Regions from separate parts of the Streptomyces sp. NPDC001770 genome, predicted to be linked through region 2. Evidence: riboswitches for the same ligand, from Rfam matches in the RefSeq annotation. Region 2 holds a riboswitch; the other holds the start of a gene.
The links. Region 2 has a riboswitch for S-adenosylmethionine ahead of ACWCSV_RS21810 (aminotransferase class V-fold PLP-dependent enzyme). Riboswitches for the same ligand answer to the same signal wherever they lie in the genome.
Positions count from the first base shown of each region.

Region 1 (10,183 bases), on a different contig from region 2:
TCCCGGACAGGGGTGGATTGCTCCGGACCGAGAGGCGCCCGCGACGGACGGCCTGCGTGCCCGGCGGTTCCTTGCCCCGCCGCGCCTGCGGGCCTCACCGGCCCGGTCCAAGTTTCTGTCACTCTCACCTGGAGAGTGCTAACGCCAATGATTAGCACTCGACCCCTGCGAGTGCAAGCGTCCTCCTCGTCCTGGGGACAAGCTCCGGACAAACCGCGGCACTCCGCAGGCGGCCTCCGGACCGCTCCCGGGCCCCAAGAGGCCCTTCCTGGCCCGCGAAACGCGAACGCACGCAGGGCCCGTCCCCCTGACGGGGACGGGCCCTGCGTGCGTGAGAAGTGTCGTTGCCGACCGCGTCCGATCTCAGCCCACGGCGAGCTTGACCATGTCCGCCTGCGGCCCCTTCTGGCCCTGCGAGATCTCGAATTCAACTCGCTGACCCTCTTCGAGGGTGCGGTACCCGTCCATCTGGATCGCGCTGTAGTGGACGAAAACATCCGCACCACCGTCGACCGCGATGAAGCCGTACCCCTTCTCCGCGTTGAACCACTTGACGGTGCCCTGAGCCATGCCTAACTCCCCTATTTCTGGCCCCTGCACAGGACCGCACTTCGCGGGCCCGGGTCAGAACTCACCCTCCGACAGGAGAGGGTGCGTGCGCCGGAACGCGTCGACCGCGGCCGAATGTATCTGCCCAACTGCCCTCTGCAACAGGTCAATCGGACGAGAATTCTGGTCGCGGCGGAACGCCCGAACATGAGGATTTGTTGAGAATTTTGGGCAAGTCGGGCCAGACAAAGGCCACTTATGGCACAGAGGGCTTCCGGACTTTGGCTGCATCTTGTCGCGCGTCGGCGCGATCTCGCACCCGCCCGATACGGGCGGCGGAGGGGGCTTCCCCAACTGTACCGCGCTCAACCCTACGGAATTGCCCCCTCCGCGTCGTACGCGAAGGGGGCAACGGTTCGCTGCGGAAGGGCTGTCGGGGACCCCGCCGCCCGGCGGGGTCCTGGACCGGCCGTCGGGTCAGCAGCCGCCGGCGACGGCGGGGATGATCGAGACACCGGCGCCGTCCGGCGTGGCCGCCTGGAGGCCGCCCTCGAAGCGGACGTCGTCGTCGTTGACGTACACGTTGACGAAGCGGCGCAGCTTGCCCTGGTCGTCCAGGACGCGCGCGGCGATGCCCGGGTGGTCCTTCTCCAGGGACTCGATGACCTCGGAGAGGACGGTGCCCTCGGCCGAGACCTCGGCCTGGCCGCCGGTGTACGTGCGCAGGATGGTGGGGATGCGGACCTTGACGCTCATGGGGATTGCCTTCCTCGGTTCTCGGGTGGTCAGTGGGCTGCGAGGCCCGCGTCGCGGAACGCGTCCAGGCTCGGGCGGATGGTCGCCGTCAGGCCGGTCGTCGGGGAGACGGCGTCCAGGGTCTTCAGGCCGTCGCCGGTGTTCAGGACGACGGTGGTCAGGGAGGGGTCGAGCAGGCCGGCCTCGATCAGCTTCCGCGTCACGCCGACGGTCACGCCGCCGGCGGTCTCCGCGAAGATGCCCTCGGTGCGGGCGAGCAGCTTGATCGCGTCGACGACCTGCTCGTCGTCGACGTCCTCCACCGCACCGCCGGTGCGGCGGGCGATGTCCAGGACGTACGGGCCGTCGGCCGGGTTGCCGATCGCGAGCGACTTGGCGATCGTGTTCGGCTTCTGCGGGCGGACCACGTCGTGGCCGGCCTTGAAGGCGGTGGAGACCGGGGAGCAGCCCTCGGCCTGGGCACCGAAGATCTTGTACGGCTTGTCCTCGACGAGACCGAGCTTGATCAGCTCCTGGAGCCCCTTGTCGATCTTGGTGAGCTGCGAGCCGGACGCGATCGGGATGACCAGCTGGTCCGGGAGCTGCCAGCCGAGCTGCTCGCAGATCTCGTACGCGAGCGTCTTCGAGCCCTCGCCGTAGTACGGACGGAGGTTGACGTTGACGAAGCCCCAGCCCTCACCCAGCGGGTCGCCGATGAGCTCGGAGCAGAAGCGGTTCACGTCGTCGTAGTTGCCGTCGATGCCGACGAGTTCGCCGCCGTACACCGCGGCCATGACGACCTTGCCCTCCTCCAGGTCGTGCGGGATGAACACGCAGGAGCGGAAGCCGGCCCGCGCGGCGGCGGCACCGACCGCGCCGGCGAGGTTGCCGGTGGAGGAGCAGGAGAGGGTGGTGAAACCGAAGGCGCGGGCGGCCTCGACGGCGATCGCGACGACGCGGTCCTTGAAGGAGTGCGTCGGGTTGCCGGAGTCGTCCTTGACGTACAGGGCGCCGGTGACGCCCAGCTCACGGGCGAGGTTGTCGGCCTTGACCAGCTTGGTGAAACCGGGGTTGATGTTGGGCTTGTCGGCGACATCGGCGGGCACCGGCAGCAGCGGCGCGTAGCGCCAGATGTTGTTCGGGCCGGCCTCGATGCGCTTCTTCAGCTCTTCGGGGGAGCCGCTCGGCAGGTCGTACGCCACTTCGAGCGGCCCGAAACAGGACGCGCAGGCGAAAATGGGACCGAGTTCGAAGCGTTCGCCGCACTCGCGGCAGGAAAGCGCGGTGGCGGGACCGAGGTCCACGGAAGTGCCGGAACTCGCTGAAACGGTCTGAACAGCCATGATGGCGGAGGCCCTTTCTCCTCATCTTCCTTGCGACGCATTTCGCCGCAAGACGGAATTGGCACCTTCCCCACCGTGGCCTCGCGGCCGGCGGGAGGGTTGCCGGGACTTCAACGGGCCGTTCCCTCAGTCCCTCTGGATGAGCGCTATGGCACTGGACCGTGCGATCCAGGCGTTTGTCCGCCCTCCGACCCCGAGATGCGAAGGCAGTGAGCGTTGTTCAAGACTGTAACCGAAGCACCCGACGGTTGAGGTAGTCGTCCGAACCGCGAGATGGATCACATACAGGGAGTATCGCCCGTGCTGGAAGAGGTCGACAGCTGGCTGAACCGCCGTTCCTGGGCAGCCTCCGACCGCCCGCTGGACCGCCTCCTGGCCGCCAGGAACCGGAACCCGCGGGGCTCCTCCGTGAGCGTCGTGCTGCCGGCGCTGAACGAGGAGGCGACGGTCGGTGCCATCGTGCGGACCATCCGGCGCGAGCTGATGGAGAAGGTCCCGCTCGTCGACGAACTCGTGGTGATCGACTCCGGCTCCACCGACGCCACCTCCGCCGTCGCCCGCGCCGCCGGAGCCCGGGTGGTGCACCGCGACGAGATACTCCCCCGGATACCCGCCGTCCCCGGCAAGGGCGAGGTGCTCTGGCGGTCGCTCTTCGTGACCAGCGGCGAGATCGTCTGCTTCGTCGACGCCGACCTCAAGGACTTCTCCGCCGATTTCGTCTCCGGCATCATCGGCCCGCTGCTCACCGACCCGGGCATCCAGTTCGTCAAGGCGATGTACGACCGGCCGCTGGAGACGGCGGAGGGCCACGACCCCGCCGGTCCCCCCGCACAGGGCGGCCGCGTCACCGAACTGGTCGCCCGCCCACTGCTCAATCTGCACTGGCCGAAACTGGCCGGCTTCGTCCAGCCACTGGGCGGCGAGTACGCGGTCCGCCGCCGACTCCTGGAACAGCTCGCGTTCCCCGTCGGGTACGGCGTGGAGCTGGGACTCCTGGTGGACGCGCTGCACACCGTGGGGCTCGACGCCCTGGCCCAGGTGGACGTCGGGGTCCGCCGCCACCGCCACCAGGACGGGCAGGCGCTGGGACGGATGGCCGCCGCGATCTACCGGACCGCGCAGCTGCGGCTCTCCCGAGGACACCTGGTGCGCCCGGTGCTCACCCAGTTCGAACGCGACGAGAACGGTTTCCGGCCACGCACCTACGCGGTGGACACCGAGGAACGGCCGCCGGTCCGGGAGATCCCCGAGTACACGGCGAGACGCGCCGCCTGACCCGGCCCCGGCTCCGGGCCGTGTTCGGTGGCGGGACGCGCCGCCCGGCCCTGCCCGGCCTCGAACACGTTTGGGGGGTTACGTATCGGGCTAGGTTCCGCTACATGGTCTCCGAGCACGCCGCCCAGGTTCTCGTCGCGTCCAACCGCGGCCCCGTTTCGTACACGCTGAACGAAGACGGTTCCCTCGACGCACGCCGCGGCGGAGGCGGGCTGGTCTCCGGGCTGAGCGCCGTCGACGACAAGGTGTGGGTCTGCGCCGCACTCGGCGACGGCGACCGCGAGGCGGTCCGGCGCGGGGTCGGCGAAGAGGGCGTCCGGATGCTCGACATCGACGCCTCCGTGCACGCCGACGCGTACAACGGCATCGCCAACTCCGTGCTCTGGTTCGTCCACCACCTGCTCTACCAGACCCCCGTCGAGCCGGTCTTCGACGACGAGTTCCGGCGCCAGTGGGCCGCGTACGAGACGTACAACCGGGCCTTCGCCGAGGCGCTGGCCGAGGAGGCGGGCGAGGGCGCCGCCGTGCTGGTGCAGGACTACCACCTCGCACTGGTCCCCGGGATGCTCCGCGAACTCCGCGCCGACCTGCGCATCGGCCACTTCTCGCACACCCCGTGGGCGCCGGTGGACTACTTCCGGCTGCTCCCCGACGACATCGGCGAGCAGTTGCTGCGCGGCATCCTCGGCGCCGACCGGGCTGCCTTCCTCACCCGCCGCTGGGCGGACGCGTTCATCGGCTGCTGCACCGAGATCCTCGGCGGCACCAGCGGCACCCGCATCGGCGTGCACGGGCTCGGCGCGGACGGCGACTTCCTGATCGCCCGCTCGCACGAGCCGGACGTGGACGAGCGGATGGCCGCGCTGCGCGAGCAGATCGGCGGCGACGGCAGCCGGAAGACGATCGTCCGGGTCGACCGGACCGAGCTGTCCAAGAACATCGTGCGCGGGCTGCACGCCTACCGCACCCTCCTCGACAACCACCCCGAGTGGCGCGAACGCGTCGTCCACGTCGCCTTCGCCTACCCGTCCCGCCAGGACCTGGCGGTCTACCGCGAGTACACGACGGCCGTCCAGGAGCTGGCCGACGAGATCAACAAGACGTACGGCACCGATACCTGGACCCCGGTCGTCCTGCACGTGAAGGACGACTTCGCCCGCTCGCTGGCCGCCTACCGGCTCGCCGACGTGGCGCTGGTCAACCCCATCCGGGACGGCATGAACCTCGTCGCCAAGGAGGTCCCCGTCGTCTCGGACCACGGGGTCGCCCTGGTGCTCTCCCGCGAGGCCGGGGCGTACGAGGAGCTGGGCGCCGACGCGCTGGTGGTGAACCCGTACGACGTGAGCGCCACGGCAGAAGCCCTGCACGAGGCGCTGACCATGGACGACGCGGAGCGCGCCGAGCGGTCGGCGCGCCTCGCGGAGGCCGCGACCGCGCTGCCGCCGCAGGCGTGGTTCCTCCAGCAGCTGGAGGCGCTGCGGGAGGGGTGAGACCCCCACTGGCCCGGGGCGGCCGCCGGTCTCAGACGTTCTCGGCCACGGCCGCCAGCAGCGCCGCGACCTGGGCCGGGCCCGGCACGATCAGGTCGGCGCGGGAGGCCAGCTCGGGCACCTCGGTGCCGCCGCTGCACACCAGCAGGCCCGGCACCCGGTCCGGTCCGCCCGAACGCAGCTTCTCCACGGCCGCGAAGGCCGCGATGTCGCCGAGGTCGTCGCCCGCGTAGAGCAGCGACCCGGCCCCCACCTCGGCCGCGTACTCGGTGAGCGCGACGCCCTTGTCGACCCCGGGCGGGCGCAGCTCCAGGACCTGGCGGCCCGGCTCGACGATCAGCCCGTGGCGCGCGGCGAGCCGGCCGAGGGGCTCGCTCAGCAGCTCGAAGGCGGCCTGCGGGTCGGTGGCGCGGCGGGTGTGGACGGCGACGGCCTGCCCCTTCTCCTCCACCCAGGCGCCCTTCAGCACCTCGGGCCCGTCGAGCAGGGCGGGCAGCTCCGCGCGGACGGCGGCGAGACCGGGGTGCGGCGGCGGGGCGGCCACCTCGCCGGAGACGGCGTCCCAGCGCTCGGCGCCGTAATGGCCGAGCACCACCAGGTGCTCCAGGCCGGGGACCCCCGCGAACCCGCCGTGCGCGACCGCGACGGCGGCGGGGCGGCCGGTGATCACGACCACGGACGCGATCTTCGGCGCGAGCGCGGCGAGCGCCGGCAGCACGTCGGCGTGGGCCCGGGCCTGCTCGGGGTCGGGCACGATGTCGGCGAGGGTGCCGTCGAAGTCGAGCGCCACCACCGCCCGGCCCGGACGGGCCAGCAGCGCGGCGAGTCCTTCGCGGCCCGCGTCGGTGGTCGGAGTCGGCACGTGGTCCAGGTGGCTGCCCATGGTCCGACCCTAGCGGGGGACGGTCGGGCCTGCCGAGACCGCACCCCCCGCATCCCCGCACGCCCGGACGGGGTCCGGCCCCCGCCCCGTAGGCTCGGACGGAGGGTGCGTGGGACAGCAGCAAGGAGCACGAGCATGGACGACCCCATCCAGCAGGTCGAGTACGAGCAGATGCTGCTCAGCCGCCACATCTTCCTCCGCACCGCCAACGGGCGGCGCAAGGACGACGTGCTGGAGCGGAGCGCCTACGTCCTGCTCAGCCGCATCCGCGTACAGGGGCCGATGTCCATCAAGGAGCTGAGCGACGCCTTCGGGCTCGACTCGTCCACCCTCAACCGGCAGACCGCCGCCGCGATGCAGGCCGGTCTGGTGGAGCGCATCCCGGACCCGTCGGGGGGCATGGCCCGCAAGTTCCGGATCACGCCGGAGGGCGCGCAGCGGCTCGACGTGGAGCGCGAGAAGAACGCGAGCGGGCTCGGGCTGGTGCTGGAGAAGTGGTCCGCGGACGACGTGGAGAGGTTCGCCGCCTACCTCAAGCGGTTCAACACCGACATCGAGCGGCTCTCGGGACGGCCCTGGCCCCGTCCGTAGTACATGAATACGAGCCCGCCCTCACGCGCACCGCGCGCGGGTCGCTCGTGCGGGTGAGCCGGGAGCTCGGGCGCCCGGCCTCAGCGCCGGTTCCGCTTGGCGTCCCGCAGGCGGCGCAGGCGGTTGACCGTGACGGGGTCCGCCTCCAGGGCGCGGCGGTCCTCGATGAGGGCGTTCACCAGCTGGTAGTACCGGACCGGCGAGAGGCCCAGCTCCTCGCGGATGGCGCGTTCCTTCGCGCCGGGGCCCGACCAGGACCGCCGCTCCAGAGCCAGCAGCGCGCGGTCGCGGTCGGAGAGCGCGCCGGTGCTCGCGTTCGCTCCGGTGTGCGCGCTCGCGTTCGCTCCGGTGGACGCGCTCGTGCTCTCTCCGGTGGACGCGCCCCCGTCGTCGCTGGTCGCGTCCGGTTCGGGGGAGCCAGGGGTTCCGTTTCCGTGCTCGGGGGCGGTCATGCCCACCAACCTAACGCGCGCCCCGGACAGCGCCACCGGCGCGCCCCACCGCCCGCGGACTTTTGTATGCACACGATACAAAGCGGAATAGTGGACTAGACCTTTTGAGGCCGGAGGGCGAAACTGTCCCTCGTGAGACATGTCATCGCCCTCGATGTGGGCGGCACGGGAATGAAGGCCGCGCTGGTCGGAGCCGACGGCACCCTCCTGCACGAGGAGCGACGGGCCACCGGACGCGAGCGCGGCCCGGAGGCGGTGGTCGAAACCATCCTCGGGTTCGCCGCCGAGCTGCGCGCGTACGGCGAGAAGCACTTCGGCGAGGCCGCGGTGGCGGCCGGGGTGGCCGTTCCGGGCATCGTCGACACCGACCGGGGCATCGCGGTCTACGCCGCCAACCTCGGCTGGCGCGACCTGCCCCTGCGCGACCTGCTCGGCGAACGGCTCGGCTCCATCCCCGTCGCGCTCGGCCACGACGTCCGTACCGGAGGGCTGGCCGAGGGCCGCGGCGGGGCCGGACGCGGCGCCGACCGCTTCCTCTTCGTCGCCCTCGGCACCGGCATAGCCGGGGCCATCGGCATCGACGGGGTCGTCGAGGCCGGCGCGCACGGCAGCGCCGGCGAGATCGGGCACGTCGTGGTCCGGCCGGACGGCCCGGAGTGCGGCTGCGGTCAGCGCGGCTGCCTGGAGACGCTCGCGTCCGCCGCCGCCGTCAGCCGTGCCTGGGCCGCCGCCTGCGGCGACCCCGCGCAGGACGCGGCGGACTGCGCGCGGGCCGTCGACGCGGGCGATCCCACCGCCCTGCGCGTCTGGGCGGACGCCCTCGACGCCTTGGCCGCCGGGCTGGTCACCGCGATCACCCTGCTGGACCCGCGCACACTCATCATCGGTGGCGGTCTCGCCGAGGCGGGGGAAACCTTGTTCACACCACTGCGTGCGGCCGTCGAGGAACGCATCACGTTCCAGACACTGCCCCACATCGTTCCGGCGGCCCTCGGGGACACCGCCGGATGCCTGGGCGCGGGGCTGCTCGCCTGGGATCTACTCGCCACGGAGGTATCCGTCTGATGGCCGGACGCGCAGACAGCACAGTTCTCACCGGTGCCCGGGTCGTTCGGCCGAGCGGCACCGAGGAGAGCGGCCGGTTGGCCGTCGAGGGCGCGCGGATCGCCGACGGGGCCCCCGAGGACGCCAGGACCCTCGACCTGACCGGGCACTGGATCGTCCCCGGCTTCGTGGACATGCACAACCACGGTGGCGGCGGCGCGTCCTTCACCGCCGGTTCGGTGGACCAGGTGCTGACGGGCGTACGGACACACCGCGAGCACGGCACCACCACGGTCGTCGCCTCCACCGTGACCGACAGCCTGGACTTCCTCGGCAGCTGGGCCGGGGTCCTCTCCGAGCTGGTCGAACAGGGCGAGATCGCGGGCATCCACTTCGAAGGACCGTTCATCTCGCCCTGCCGCAAGGGCGCGCACAGCGAGTCCCTCCTCCGCGCTCCCGACCCGGCCGCCGTCGGCGCCCTGTTGAAGGCCGCGCGCGGCACGGCGAAGATGATGACGCTCGCCACCGAACTCCCCGGCGGGCTCGACTCGGTACGGCTCCTCGCCGAGCAGGGCGTCATCGCGGCGATCGGCCACACCGACGCCACCTACGAGCAGACCGTCGAAGCGATCGACGCGGGCGCCACCGTCGCGACCCACCTCTACAACGCGATGCCCGCCCTCGGCCACCGCACCCCGGGCCCGATCGCGGCGCTGCTGGAGGACGAGCGGATCACCGTCGAGCTGATCAACGACGGCACCCATCTGCACCCGGCGGCCCTGGAGATGGCCTACCACCACGCGGGCGCCGCCCGGGTCGCCCTGATCACCGACGCCATGGACGCGGCCGGCTTCGGCGACGGCCAGTACCAGCTCGGCCCGCTCGCGGTCGAGGTCAAGGACGGCGTCGCCCGGCTGGTGGAGGGCGGCTCGATCGCCGGGTCCACGCTCACCCTGGACACCGCGTTCCGGCGGGCCGTGACCATCGACCGCATCCCGGTCGAGGACGTCGTCCGGTCCATCTCGGTCAACCCCGCCCGTCTGCTGGGCCTGTACGACCGGATCGGCTCGCTGGAGACCGGCAAGGACGCCGACCTGGTGGTCCTGGACGAGGCGTTCGCCCTCAAGGGCGTCATGCGCAAGGGCGAGTGGATCGTCGAGCCCAAGGGGGCCTGAACCGGGGCCCGAACAGGAGGGCTTGGGGGAAGGAAACCCCCAAGCCTACTTGTATGACCGGAAATCGCCCCTCGCGAAAGGGCATTGTCGCCGCGGCTCCCGTGGGTCACGCTGTCCACATGCTGATCAGGGAAGCCACCGCGGAGGACTGGCCTGCCATCTGGCCCTTCTTCCATTCGATCGTCGCCGCCGGCGAGACCTTCACCTACCCCTCCGACCTCGACCAGGACCAGGGCCGTGACTGGTGGTTGCTGAACCACCCGAGCCGCACGGTCGTCGCCGTGGACGGTTCGGGGGCCGTCCTGGGCACCGCGAAGATGAACCGCAACCACCAGGGCAACGGCTCGCACATCGCGAGCGCCAGCTACATGGTCGACCCGGCGCACTCCGGGCAGGGCGTGGGACGGGCGCTGTGCACGTACACCGTGGACTGGGCACGCGAACAGGGTTACCGCGCCATGCAGTTCAACGCGGTGGTGGAGACGAACGTCCACGCGGTGAAGCTCTACGAATCGCTGGGATTCGAGGTCATAGGCACCCTGCCGGAGGGCTTCCGGCACCCGGAGGACGGGTATGTCGGGCTGCACATCATGCACCTGCGGCTCTGAGCTGGGCCGGGAGGCGAGGCCGGGGCGTGGGGCCGGGA
Region 1 is NZ_JBSFFN010000001.1:102,926-113,108, reverse strand. Features, by position in the region: gene ACWCSV_RS00425 (cold-shock protein) at 364-570, opposite strand; gene ACWCSV_RS00420 (MoaD/ThiS family protein) at 1,027-1,305, opposite strand; gene thrC (threonine synthase) at 1,335-2,627, opposite strand; SAM riboswitch class I at 2,646-2,773, opposite strand; gene ACWCSV_RS00410 (glucosyl-3-phosphoglycerate synthase) at 2,928-3,902, shown strand; gene ACWCSV_RS00405 (alpha,alpha-trehalose-phosphate synthase (UDP-forming)) at 4,007-5,392, shown strand; gene otsB (trehalose-phosphatase) at 5,424-6,275, opposite strand; gene ACWCSV_RS00395 (MarR family winged helix-turn-helix transcriptional regulator) at 6,411-6,866, shown strand; gene ACWCSV_RS00390 (DUF3263 domain-containing protein) at 6,947-7,318, opposite strand; gene ACWCSV_RS00385 (ROK family protein) at 7,451-8,383, shown strand; gene nagA (N-acetylglucosamine-6-phosphate deacetylase) at 8,383-9,537, shown strand; gene ACWCSV_RS00375 (N-acetyltransferase family protein) at 9,657-10,145, shown strand.
Region 1: another riboswitch for S-adenosylmethionine. It lies ahead of thrC (threonine synthase); the one in region 2 lies ahead of ACWCSV_RS21810 (aminotransferase class V-fold PLP-dependent enzyme).

Region 2 (10,183 bases):
CCGCCCGTCCCCGGCCGAAGTGCTGCCGGGACGTCTCCGTCAGATCTGAGCGGTGCCCCGGTCGGGGACGCAACGGCCGCCCTCGGTGCGGTACTTCCACTGGGCGCCCTCGCTCACCAGCTCGGAGACGGCGCGGACGAAGCGGTCCACGTGCTCGTCCGGCGTACCGGCGCCGAAGCTGACGCGGATGGCGTTCAGGGAGCGTTCGCCCGGCTCGGCCTCCGGCGCGCCGCACTCGCCCGGGTCCTGCGGGTCGCTGCCGAGCAGGGTGCGGACCAGCGGGTGGGCGCAGAACAGGCCGTCGCGGACGCCGATGCCGTACTCGGCGGAGAGCGCGGCGGCGAAGTGGGAGCTGTTCCAGCCCTCCACCACGAAGGAGATGACGCCGACGCGCGGGGCGTCGTCGCCGAAGAGCGAGAGCACCTTGACCTGCGGCACCTCGGCGAGGCCCGCGCGGACCCGGGCGACCAGCCGCTGCTCGCGGGCGACCAGCTTGTCGAATCCGGCCTCGGTGAGGGCCTTGCAGGCGGAGGCGATGGAGTAGACGCCGATGACGTTGGGCGAACCGGCCTCGTGGCGGGCGGCGGTGGTGTGCCACTCCACGTCCACGCCGCCGTCGGCGCGCCGGGCGACCTTCTTCGAGGCGCCGCCGCCGGCCAGGTAGGGCTCGGAGTCCTGGAGCCAGTCGGCGCGGCCCGCGAGGACGCCGGAGCCGAAGGGGGCGTACAGCTTGTGGCCGGAGAAGGCGACCCAGTCGACGTCGAGTCCGGCGATGTCCACCGGGTGGTGCGGGGCGAGCTGGGCGGCGTCCAGGACGATGCGGGCGCCGTGCGCGTGGGCGGCGGCGGCCAGTTCCTTGACCGGCCACAGCTCGCCGGTGACGTTGGAGGCACCGGTGACGCAGACGAGGGCCGGGCCGTAGGGGTCGCGGTCGGCGAGCGCGTGCTCCAGGGTCTCGACGGCCTGCTCCGGGGTGCGCGGCGCGTTGAGGTAGGTGACCTTGGCGTCGCGCCAGGGCAGCAGCGAGGCGTGGTGCTCGGTCTCGTACACGAACACCTCGCAGTCGGCCGGGATCACGGCCGCCAGCAGGTTGAGGGAGTCGGTGGTCGAGCGGGTGAAGATCACCTGGTCGCCGGGGCGGCAGCCGAGGAACTCGGCGACGGTGGCGCGGCTGTTCTCGAAGAGGTCGGTGGAGAGCTGCGAGAGGTAGCCGGCGCCGCGGTGCACGCTGCCGTAGTACGGCGCGTAGGCGGCGACGTCGTCCCAGACCCGCTGAAGCGCCGGGGCGCTGGCCGCGTAGTCGAGGGCCGCGTAGGTGACTTCGCCCCCGGTGACGAGGGGGACGGTGACGTCCTTGCCGAGCACCGGCAGGGGCGCGCAGTCCGCGTCGGCGGAGGCAGCAGCGGCGGCGGACTCGGAGGTGTTGAGGGCAGCAGAAGACACGGACATGACGAACTCCCGTAATACGCAGGCGAATTCACCGAGCCGGCGGGTACGCGGCAGCACGGTGCAAAGGTGAAATGGGTGCGGAGAAGGGCGTTGCGCCCTATCGCATTCGCGTGCTCACAAGAGGCTCCCTAGGGACCAGGACCCCGGGGGCTGGCATCGAGATGCCGAGGGGCCCGCGCTTGCCGCAGACCTCGCTGCCTACGGCCTGGTCTTCACCCGGGGCACCCCGCCACGGACGGAGGGTTGCCGGACAGCGGGCCGGGGCCGTAGTCGCTGTCACTCATGACCTGCCAGCATCTTGCCACACGTGTCCGCGAACGCAAGGGCGCAGTCCGCGATACGGACTGCGCCCCTTCGTGCACGTACGGACGGAAACGCTCGGCCGACGCGGAAAAGCTCAGGCGTTGCTGGCCGCCACCCAGCGCTCCAGCGCGCGGTGCGCGGCTCCGGAGTCGATGGACTCGGCGGCGGCGGCGATCTTGGCGCCGATCTGCTCGGTGAGCGTGCCCTCGCCCGGGTCCAGCGCCACCAGCGCCGCCGCCGAGTTCAGCAGCACCGCCTCGCGCACGGCACCCTTCTCGCCGTCCAGCACCCGGCGGGCGACGTCCGCGTTGTACGAGGGGTCGGCGCCGCGCAGCGCCTCCACCGGCACCAGCTCCAGCCCCACGTGGCGCGGGTCGAAGGCCTCCTCGCGCACCTCGCCGTCCCGCACCACCCAGACCCGGGACGTCGCGGTGGTGGTCAGCTCGTCGAGCCCGTCGTCGCCGCGGAAGACGAGCGCGGAGTTGCCGCGCTCGGCGAGGACGCCGGCCACGATGGGCGCCATCCTGAGGTCGGCGACACCGACGGCCTGGGCGCGGACGTGGGCCGGGTTGGTGAGCGGGCCCAGGATGTTGAAGGTGGTCTGGGTGCCCAGTTCCTTGCGGGCCTTGGCCGCGTACCGCAGGGCCGGGTGGAACTTCACCGCGAAGCAGAAGGTGATGCCCGCCTCGGCGGCCACCTCGGCGACCCGCTGCGGGGTCAGTTCCAGGTTGACGCCCAGCTTCTCCAGGACGTCGGAGGCGCCGCTGGCCGACGAGGCGGAGCGGTTGCCGTGCTTGACGACCTTGGCCCCCGTCCCGGCGATCACGATCGCGGACATCGTGGAGATGTTGACCGTCTTCGCGAGGTCGCCGCCGGTGCCGACGATGTCGACCGAGGGTCCGGGCACCTCGATGGTGCGGGCGTGCGCGTACATCGCGCGCACCAGGCCGCTCACCTCGGCGACCGTCTCCCCCTTGGCCCGCAGCGCGATGGCGAAGCCCGCGATCTGCGCGTCGGTGGCGTCCCCGCTCATGATCCGGTCCATGGCCCAGGCGGTGTCGTCCGCGCCGAGGTCCTGGCCGCGCAGCAGGGGCGTCAGTACGCCGGACCAGGAACGGTCCGCCGCGCTGTCGCCGCCGTTCGGGGTCACAACGTTCATGGTCCGCTCCAAGAATTCCACAGCCGGAAAGGGGGGTGTCCGTCCACCCTATCGGGGCCCGGGAACGACGAAGAGCCCCGTCCGGCGAATGGACGGGGCTCCTCGCTGTGGCGATCAGTTCAGGCGATCAGTGGTGACCGTGGCCGCTGGTGATCTCCTTGTACTCCTCGACGGTGGGCTTGGCGATCTGGTTGTGCTCGCCGTAGTAGCCCTTGCTGAGCTTGGCGCGCAGCTTCGTGAGGGCCGAGACCTTGCGCTCGACACCGTTCTCGTCGACCGTGGGGCCGATCTCGAGCGGCGTGTACTGGTCGTGCGCGGTGAGGGTGTGCAGCTGACCCGGGCTGAGCGGCTCGTGGACCTCGACGAACTCACCGTGCGGCAGGCGCTTGATGAGCCCGGACTCGCGTCCGTGCAGCACCTTCTCCTTGTCGCGACGCTGGAGGCCGAGGCAGATCCGCTTGGTCGCGATGAACACGAGCACCGGGACCACGAAGAATCCGACCCGCACGAACCAGGTGATGGCGTTGATCGACAGGTGGAAGTGCGTGGCCCACAGGTCGTTGCCGCCACCGACGAGCAGGACGAAGTACCAGCTGATCCAGGCCACACCGAACGCGGTGCGGGTCGGCGCGTTGCGCGGCCGGTCCAGGATGTGGTGCTCGCGCTTGTCGCCGGTGACCCAGGACTCGATGAACGGGTACACCGCGATCGCGGCCAGCACCAGCGGGAAGATGACCAGCGGGATGAAGACGCCCAGGACGAGCGTGTGACCCCAGAGGTTGATCTCCCAGCCCGGCATGACACGGATCAGGCCTTCGGAGAAGCCCATGTACCAGTCCGGCTGCGCACCGGTGGACACCTGGTCCGGCCGGTACGGGCCGATGGCCCAGATCGGGTTGATCGAGGCGACCGCGGCGACGACCGAGATGACACCGAAGACCAGGAAGAAGAACCCTCCGGCCTTGGCCATGTAGACCGGCAGCAGCGGCATGCCCACGACGTTCTTGTTCGTACGGCCGGGGCCCGCGAACTGCGTGTGCTTGTGGTAGAAGACCAGGATCAGGTGGCCGACCAGCAGGCCCATCATGATGCCCGGGAGCAGCAGGATGTGGATCGAGTAGAACCGGGCCACGAAGTCGCCGCCGGGGAAGTTCCCGCCGAACAGGAAGTACGCGAGGTACGTGCCGACGATCGGCACGGACAGGATCGCGCCCTGCATGAAGCGGACACCGGTACCGGAGAGCAGGTCGTCCGGGAGCGAGTAACCGGTGAAGCCGGTGAACATGCCCAGGACGAACAGCAGGAACCCGAAGAGCCAGTTGATCTCACGCGGCTTGCGGAACGCGCCCGTGAAGAACACGCGCATCATGTGCACGAACATGCCGGCCAGGAAGATCAGCGCGGCCCAGTGGTGGATCTGCCGCACGAGCAGACCACCGCGGACGTCGAAGCTGATGTTCAGCGTCGACGAGTAGGCCTCGGACATCCGGATGCCCTGCATGGGCTCGTACGGGCCGTTGTACACGACCTCGTTCATGCTCGGGTGGAAGAACAGCGTCAGATACACACCCGTGAGGATGATGATGATGAAGCTGTAGAGGCAGACCTCGCCCAGCATGAAGGACCAGTGGTCCGGGAAGATCTTGCGCATGTTGGCCTTGGCCAGGCCGTAGATGCCCAGCCGGCCGTCCGCCCAGTCGGCGACCCGCTCACCTGCGGGTGCCTTGCGCGTGGTTTCCGTCGTAGTACTCATCCGCGCTCCCAGAAGGCAGGACCGACGGGCTCTTCGAAGTCACCGAGAGCTTCGAGGTCGCCCTCGCTGCTCACGCCGATCCGCAGCTGCGGAAGCGCGTGCCCGGCCGGACCGAAGATGACGCGGGCGCCGTCGGAGAGGTCGAAGGTGGACTGGTGGCACGGGCAGAGCACGTGGTGCGTCTGCTGCTCGTACAGGCTGATCGGGCAGCCGACGTGGGTGCAGATCTTGGAGAAGGCGACGATGCCCTCGTGCGCCCACTCGCGCTCGCGCTTGTCCTTGATGTCGTCCGGCTCGATGCGGATGATCATCAGGGCGGCCTTGGCGATCTGCGCCTGGAAGTCCTCGGCGTCCTCCTCCAGGCCCTCGGGCATGGCGAAGGTCAGCGAACCGACCACGATGTCCTCGGGTCGCAGAGGCTGCATCGTGTTCATGTTGATGAGCTTCTTGCCGTTGGCCCACAGGGTCGAGCGGAGCTTCTTCTCCGGCAGCGGACCCAGGTCGCGCAGCAACATCACGCCGGAGAGCGGCACCAGGGCCAGCGCGCCGAACATCGTGGTGCGGATCAGCTTGCGCCGGCCGATCACGGACTCCTCGGCACCGGCCTTGAAGTCGGCGAGTACCTGCGCCTTGACCTCGGGCGTGGCCTCGATCGCGTGACGCTCGGCGGGGACCTCGACGTCGGACATCAGGGTGCGCGCCCAGTGGACGGCACCCGCGCCGATGGCGAAGAGCGCCACGCCCAGGGTGAGACCCAGGGAGAAGTTCAGCGCGCTCACATGGCCGAACGGCCAGATGTAGACGATCTTGTCGACCGGGAAGATGACGTAGGAGGCGATGAACGCCACCGTCGCCAGCATGGACAGGATGAACAGGTACGCGACGACTCGCTCGGAGCGGTTCGCGGCACGTTCGTCGATGTCCTGGATGCGCGGCTTGTGGGCCGGCAGCCCCGGGTCGGCGAACGGGTCGCCCGTACCCACTACCGCGCCGTGCGCGGTGTCCTGCTCGGTGAGCAGGCTCTTCTCTGGATTCTCTTCTTGGCTACTCATGACTTCTTGGCCTTAGCGGTGTGGGCCGCGACCCAGACGGCGACGGCGATCAGGAGGCCCAGACCGAAGATCCATGCGAACAGGCCTTCGCTGACCGGACCGAGGCCACCGAGCGACAGGCCGCCCGGGCTCTCGCTGTTGTCACCGTTCACGGTCTTGATGTACGCGATGATGTCCTGCTTCTGCTGCTCGGGCATCGTCGTGTCGGGGAAGGAGGGCATGTTCTGCGGGCCGGTCTGCATGGCCTCGTAGATGTGCTTGGGGCTCGTGCCTTCCAGGCTCGGGGCGTACTTGCCGTTCGTCAGCGCGCCGCCCTCACCCGTGAAGTTGTGACACTGGGCGCAGTTGGTGCGGAACAGGTCACCACCCTTGGCGATGTCCGCACCGTCGGGGCTGACCTGCTTCTCGGTCGGCGTGATCGGACCGGCGCCGAGCGACGAGATGTACGCCGCGAGCTGGTCGATCTCGCCCTGCGAGTAGATGACCTTCTTCGCCGGGATCTGGGCACCCGGCTGCTGCGCGGGCATGCGGCCGGTGCCGACCTGGAAGTCGACGGCGGCGGAGCCGACGCCGACCAGCGAAGGCCCGTCGGAGGTGCCCTGACCACTGGTTCCGTGGCAGCTGGCGCAGCCGACGGTGTAGATCTTCTTGCCCTCCTCAATGGGGAGGGACTGGACGGATTCGTCTGCCTGCGCCTTGCCCGCAGGCGCAAACGCGGCGTACAGCCCCCCGGTAGCCGCCAGCGCGAGGAGTAGTACGACGACGGCCGCCAGTGGATGGCGTCGTCGTGCGGAGAGCTTTTTCACGGATTACCCCGGTGTCAGGATCTTCTGCGTCGATGATGGGTGGGTGCGAGCGCCCGGTTACTTGATCATGTAGATCGTCGCGAAGAGGCCGATCCACACGACATCGACGAAGTGCCAGTAGTAGGACACGACGATGGCTGCGGTCGCCTGTTCGTGGGTGAACCTCTTGGCTGCGTATGTTCTGCCGAGAACCAGCAGGAAGGCGATGAGACCGCCTGTCACGTGCATGCCGTGGAAGCCGGTGGTCAGGTAGAACACCGAGCCGTACGGGTCCGAGGACAGGGAGAGCCCGTCCGTCTTGACCAGCTCGGTGTACTCCACGACCTGGCCGCCGATGAAGATCGCACCCATGACGAACGTGATGATGAACCACGTCCGGAGCTTCTTCACGTCGCCCCGCTCCGCGGCGAAGACGCCGAGCTGGCAGGTGAGAGAGGAAAGCACCAGGATCGTGGTGTTCGTCGCGGAGAACGGGAAGTTCAGATGGTCGGCCATCTCCTTCCAGTGGTCCGGTCCCATCACCGATCGCAGGGTGAAGTACATCGCGAAGAGGGCCGCGAAGAACATCAGCTCGGAACTCAGCCAGATGATGGTTCCGACGCTGGTGAGGTTCGGCCGATTGACCGACGGGTGCGCGTGCCCGGTTTCTACTGTCGTTGCTGTCGCCACGACCGACATTATGTCGGTCGCTTATCCCGCCCTCACTCCCGGGGGTGCCGTTCGGTGTGTCAGAGGGGTGTGTCCTCCCCGAACGGCCCAGGGAATCGACGTCATTAGCGGTGCTGACGGGCTGTCGGCGGGAGTACGATCCGCGCATCGGTTCATGCCCCGAGAGCCCCGACGACACAGCTGTCACGGAGGAACAATGCAGGCGACCGCCACGGTCCTGGTCTACAGCGACGACGCCAACGTCCGCGAGCAGGTGACGCTCGCCACCGGGCGACGGCCCGCGGCCGACGTCCCCGAGGTGCGGTTCCTGGAGTGCGCGACGCTGCCCGCCGTGCTCTCCGCGCTGGACGCCGGCGGTGTCGACGTCTGCGTGCTGGACGGCGAGACGGCGCCCGTGGGCGGCATGGGCGTCTGCCGGCAGATCAAGGACGAGGTCTTCCACTGCCCGCCGGTGCTGCTGCTGATCGGGCGCCCGCAGGACGCCTGGCTGGCCACCTGGAGCCGCGCGGACGCCGCGGTGACCCTCCCGGTGGACCCGGTCGAGTTCGCGGACGCCCTGGCGGCCCTGGTGCGCGGGCGTCTCCAGGTGGCGGCCAAGGCCTCCTGAGGCCGCCCGCACACCAGGGCCGCACGGTCGTCCCGAGAGGCGGTGCACCCCCGGTGTCAGACCTGGGGGCGCAGTCGCGCCGCCAGAGCCGATGTCTGGGGGTGCGCTCCGGCGCCGGGCGTGGCGCTCAGCAGGGCGCTGCCCTTCTGCCAGGCCTCCCAGGAGACGTTCCAGTCCCCGAACCCGTTGTCGAAGGGGGTCATTGTCTCCCCTTCGCTGCCGACGACCTTGACGACGTCGCCCTCGCGCACGGTGTCGAAGAACCATTCGGCGTTCTCCGTGCTCATCCCGGTGCACCCATGGCTGACGTTGGCGCTGCCCTGGGACCCGACGGACCACGGCGCGGCGTGCACGTACTCGCCGCTCCATGTCACCCGGGTGGCCCAGTAGACCGGCAGGTCGTACGACTCAGAGGAGCCCTCCGCGATGCCGACGGTCTCGCCGCGCATCCGGACGAACGCCTCCTTCCCGAGCACGACCTTGACGCCGTTGCGGGTGGAGAAGCCGGGCTTCCCGGTGGTGACCGGAATGGTATTGATCACTTCTCCGTTGCGGAGCACGGTCATCTCGTGCTCGGAGGCGTCGGTGATGGCCTCGATCCGGTCGCCGATGCTGAGGTGCAGCGGCTTGACCTCGGCCCCGTACAGGGCGTTGGTCACCTTGATCCCCTTGAAGTTGCTGCTCACCTCGACGGCCGTGCCGGCGGGCCAGTAGTCCTGGGGACGGTAGTGCAGGATCTTGTCGTCCACCCAGTACCAGGAGCCGGTGACGGCGGGGGTGGAGCGGACCTTGAGGGCGCGTTCGACGGCGGCCCTGGCGGCCTTGTCGGTGACCGGAGCGCTGAGTTCCGCCGTAATGGGCTGTCCGACCCCGTACGTGCCCGCCTGCGGGCCGAAGGAGACGTTCAGGAGCTTCTTCGGGGAGGTGGTCTCGAAGGAGAGGGTACGGCGGCCGGGGGCGCCGTCCTCGTCCTCGGTGGTGACCTTCACCTCGTACCGCGCGCCGGCGGCGAGCGGGGCGGTGGAGTGCCAGCGTTTCCCGTCGGCGGCGAGTTCGCCGGCCAGACGGCGGCCGGTGCTGTCCGCGGCCGTCACATCGGTGATGCGTCCCTCGTCACCCTTGACGGTGACTTCCAGGGGCTTGTCGGGATCAGCCTTCCCGTTCGGGGCATGGCCGTTGAAGGAGACCTGGTCGGCCGCATCGAACGGCTTGGCCGAGAGCGGGTGGCCATCGGGCTCTCCACAGGCGGTCGCACCGGCGACCAGGGTCACGACCAGCAGGGAGCAACTCACTACGGAGCGGGTGCGCGGCGTGTCGTTCATGGACCCACGCTAAGAAGATTCATCCGATCCAGCGCGTTCTATGACTGCAAACGAGGGGCCCGGACCGCTCTTGCCGAGCAGTTCGGGCCCCTCGCGAGGTGTTACTGGTAATGCGGTGTCACCCGGGGGGTGTCACTGGGCGGGTGTCACTGGGTGCGGTTCTCACCGCGGTAGTACTCGAACACCCAGCCGAAGAGACCGATCAGGAGCATCGGGGCCGAGAAGTACGCCAGCCACCAGCCGAAGGCGATGCTCATGAAGAGCAGCGCGCCGCCGATCGCCAGGGAGAGCGGCTGCCAGCTGTGCGGGGAGAAGAACCCCACGTCGCCGGCCTCGTCGGCCACGTCGGCTTCCTTGTTGTCCTGGGCCATCTGGTCGACCCTGTTGGCCGTGAAGGCCAGGTAGAAGCCGATCATGATGGACAGCCCGAAGGCCAGGACGAGGGCGGTGGTGCCGACCGGCTCCTTCGACCACACGCCGTACGTGATGGCCATGATCAGGATGAAGACGCTCAGCCAGATGAACAGCTTGCCCTGGATCTTCACTTGCCTGCCTCCTTACCACCGGCGAGAACCTTGTCCTCGGAGTGGTGACCGAGCTGCTCCAGCGCGGCGATCTCCGGGTGGTGCAGGTCGAACGCCGGGGATTCGGAACGGATCCGCGGCAGGGTGATGAAGTTGTGGCGCGGGGGCGGGCACGAGGTGGCCCACTCCAGCGAACGGCCGTAGCCCCACGGGTCGTCGACCTCGATCTTCTTGCCGTACTTGGCGGTCTTCCACACGTTGTAGAAGAACGGCAGGATCGACAGGCCGAGGAGGAACGAGGAGATCGTCGAGATCGTGTTCAGCGCGGTGAAGCCGTCGGCCGCGAGGTAGTCCGCGTAGCGACGCGGCATGCCCTCGGCACCGAGCCAGTGCTGCACCAGGAACGTGCCGTGGAAGCCCACGAACAGGGTCCAGAACGTGATCTTGCCGAGCCGCTCGTCCAGCATCTTGCCGGTGAACTTCGGCCACCAGAAGTGGAATCCGGCGAACATCGCGAACACCACGGTGCCGAAGACGAC
Region 2 is NZ_JBSFFN010000024.1:112,423-122,605, reverse strand. Features, by position in the region: gene ACWCSV_RS21810 (aminotransferase class V-fold PLP-dependent enzyme) at 40-1,449, opposite strand; SAM riboswitch class IV at 1,620-1,737, opposite strand; gene trpD (anthranilate phosphoribosyltransferase) at 1,847-2,911, opposite strand; gene qcrB (cytochrome bc1 complex cytochrome b subunit) at 3,039-4,664, opposite strand; gene qcrA (cytochrome bc1 complex Rieske iron-sulfur subunit) at 4,661-5,716, opposite strand; gene qcrC (cytochrome bc1 complex diheme cytochrome c subunit) at 5,713-6,522, opposite strand; gene ctaE (aa3-type cytochrome oxidase subunit III) at 6,580-7,200, opposite strand; gene ACWCSV_RS21780 (hypothetical protein) at 7,388-7,798, shown strand; gene ACWCSV_RS21775 (Ig-like domain-containing protein) at 7,855-9,120, opposite strand; gene ACWCSV_RS21770 (cytochrome c oxidase subunit 4) at 9,267-9,665, opposite strand; gene ctaD (aa3-type cytochrome oxidase subunit I) at 9,662-10,183, opposite strand, start outside.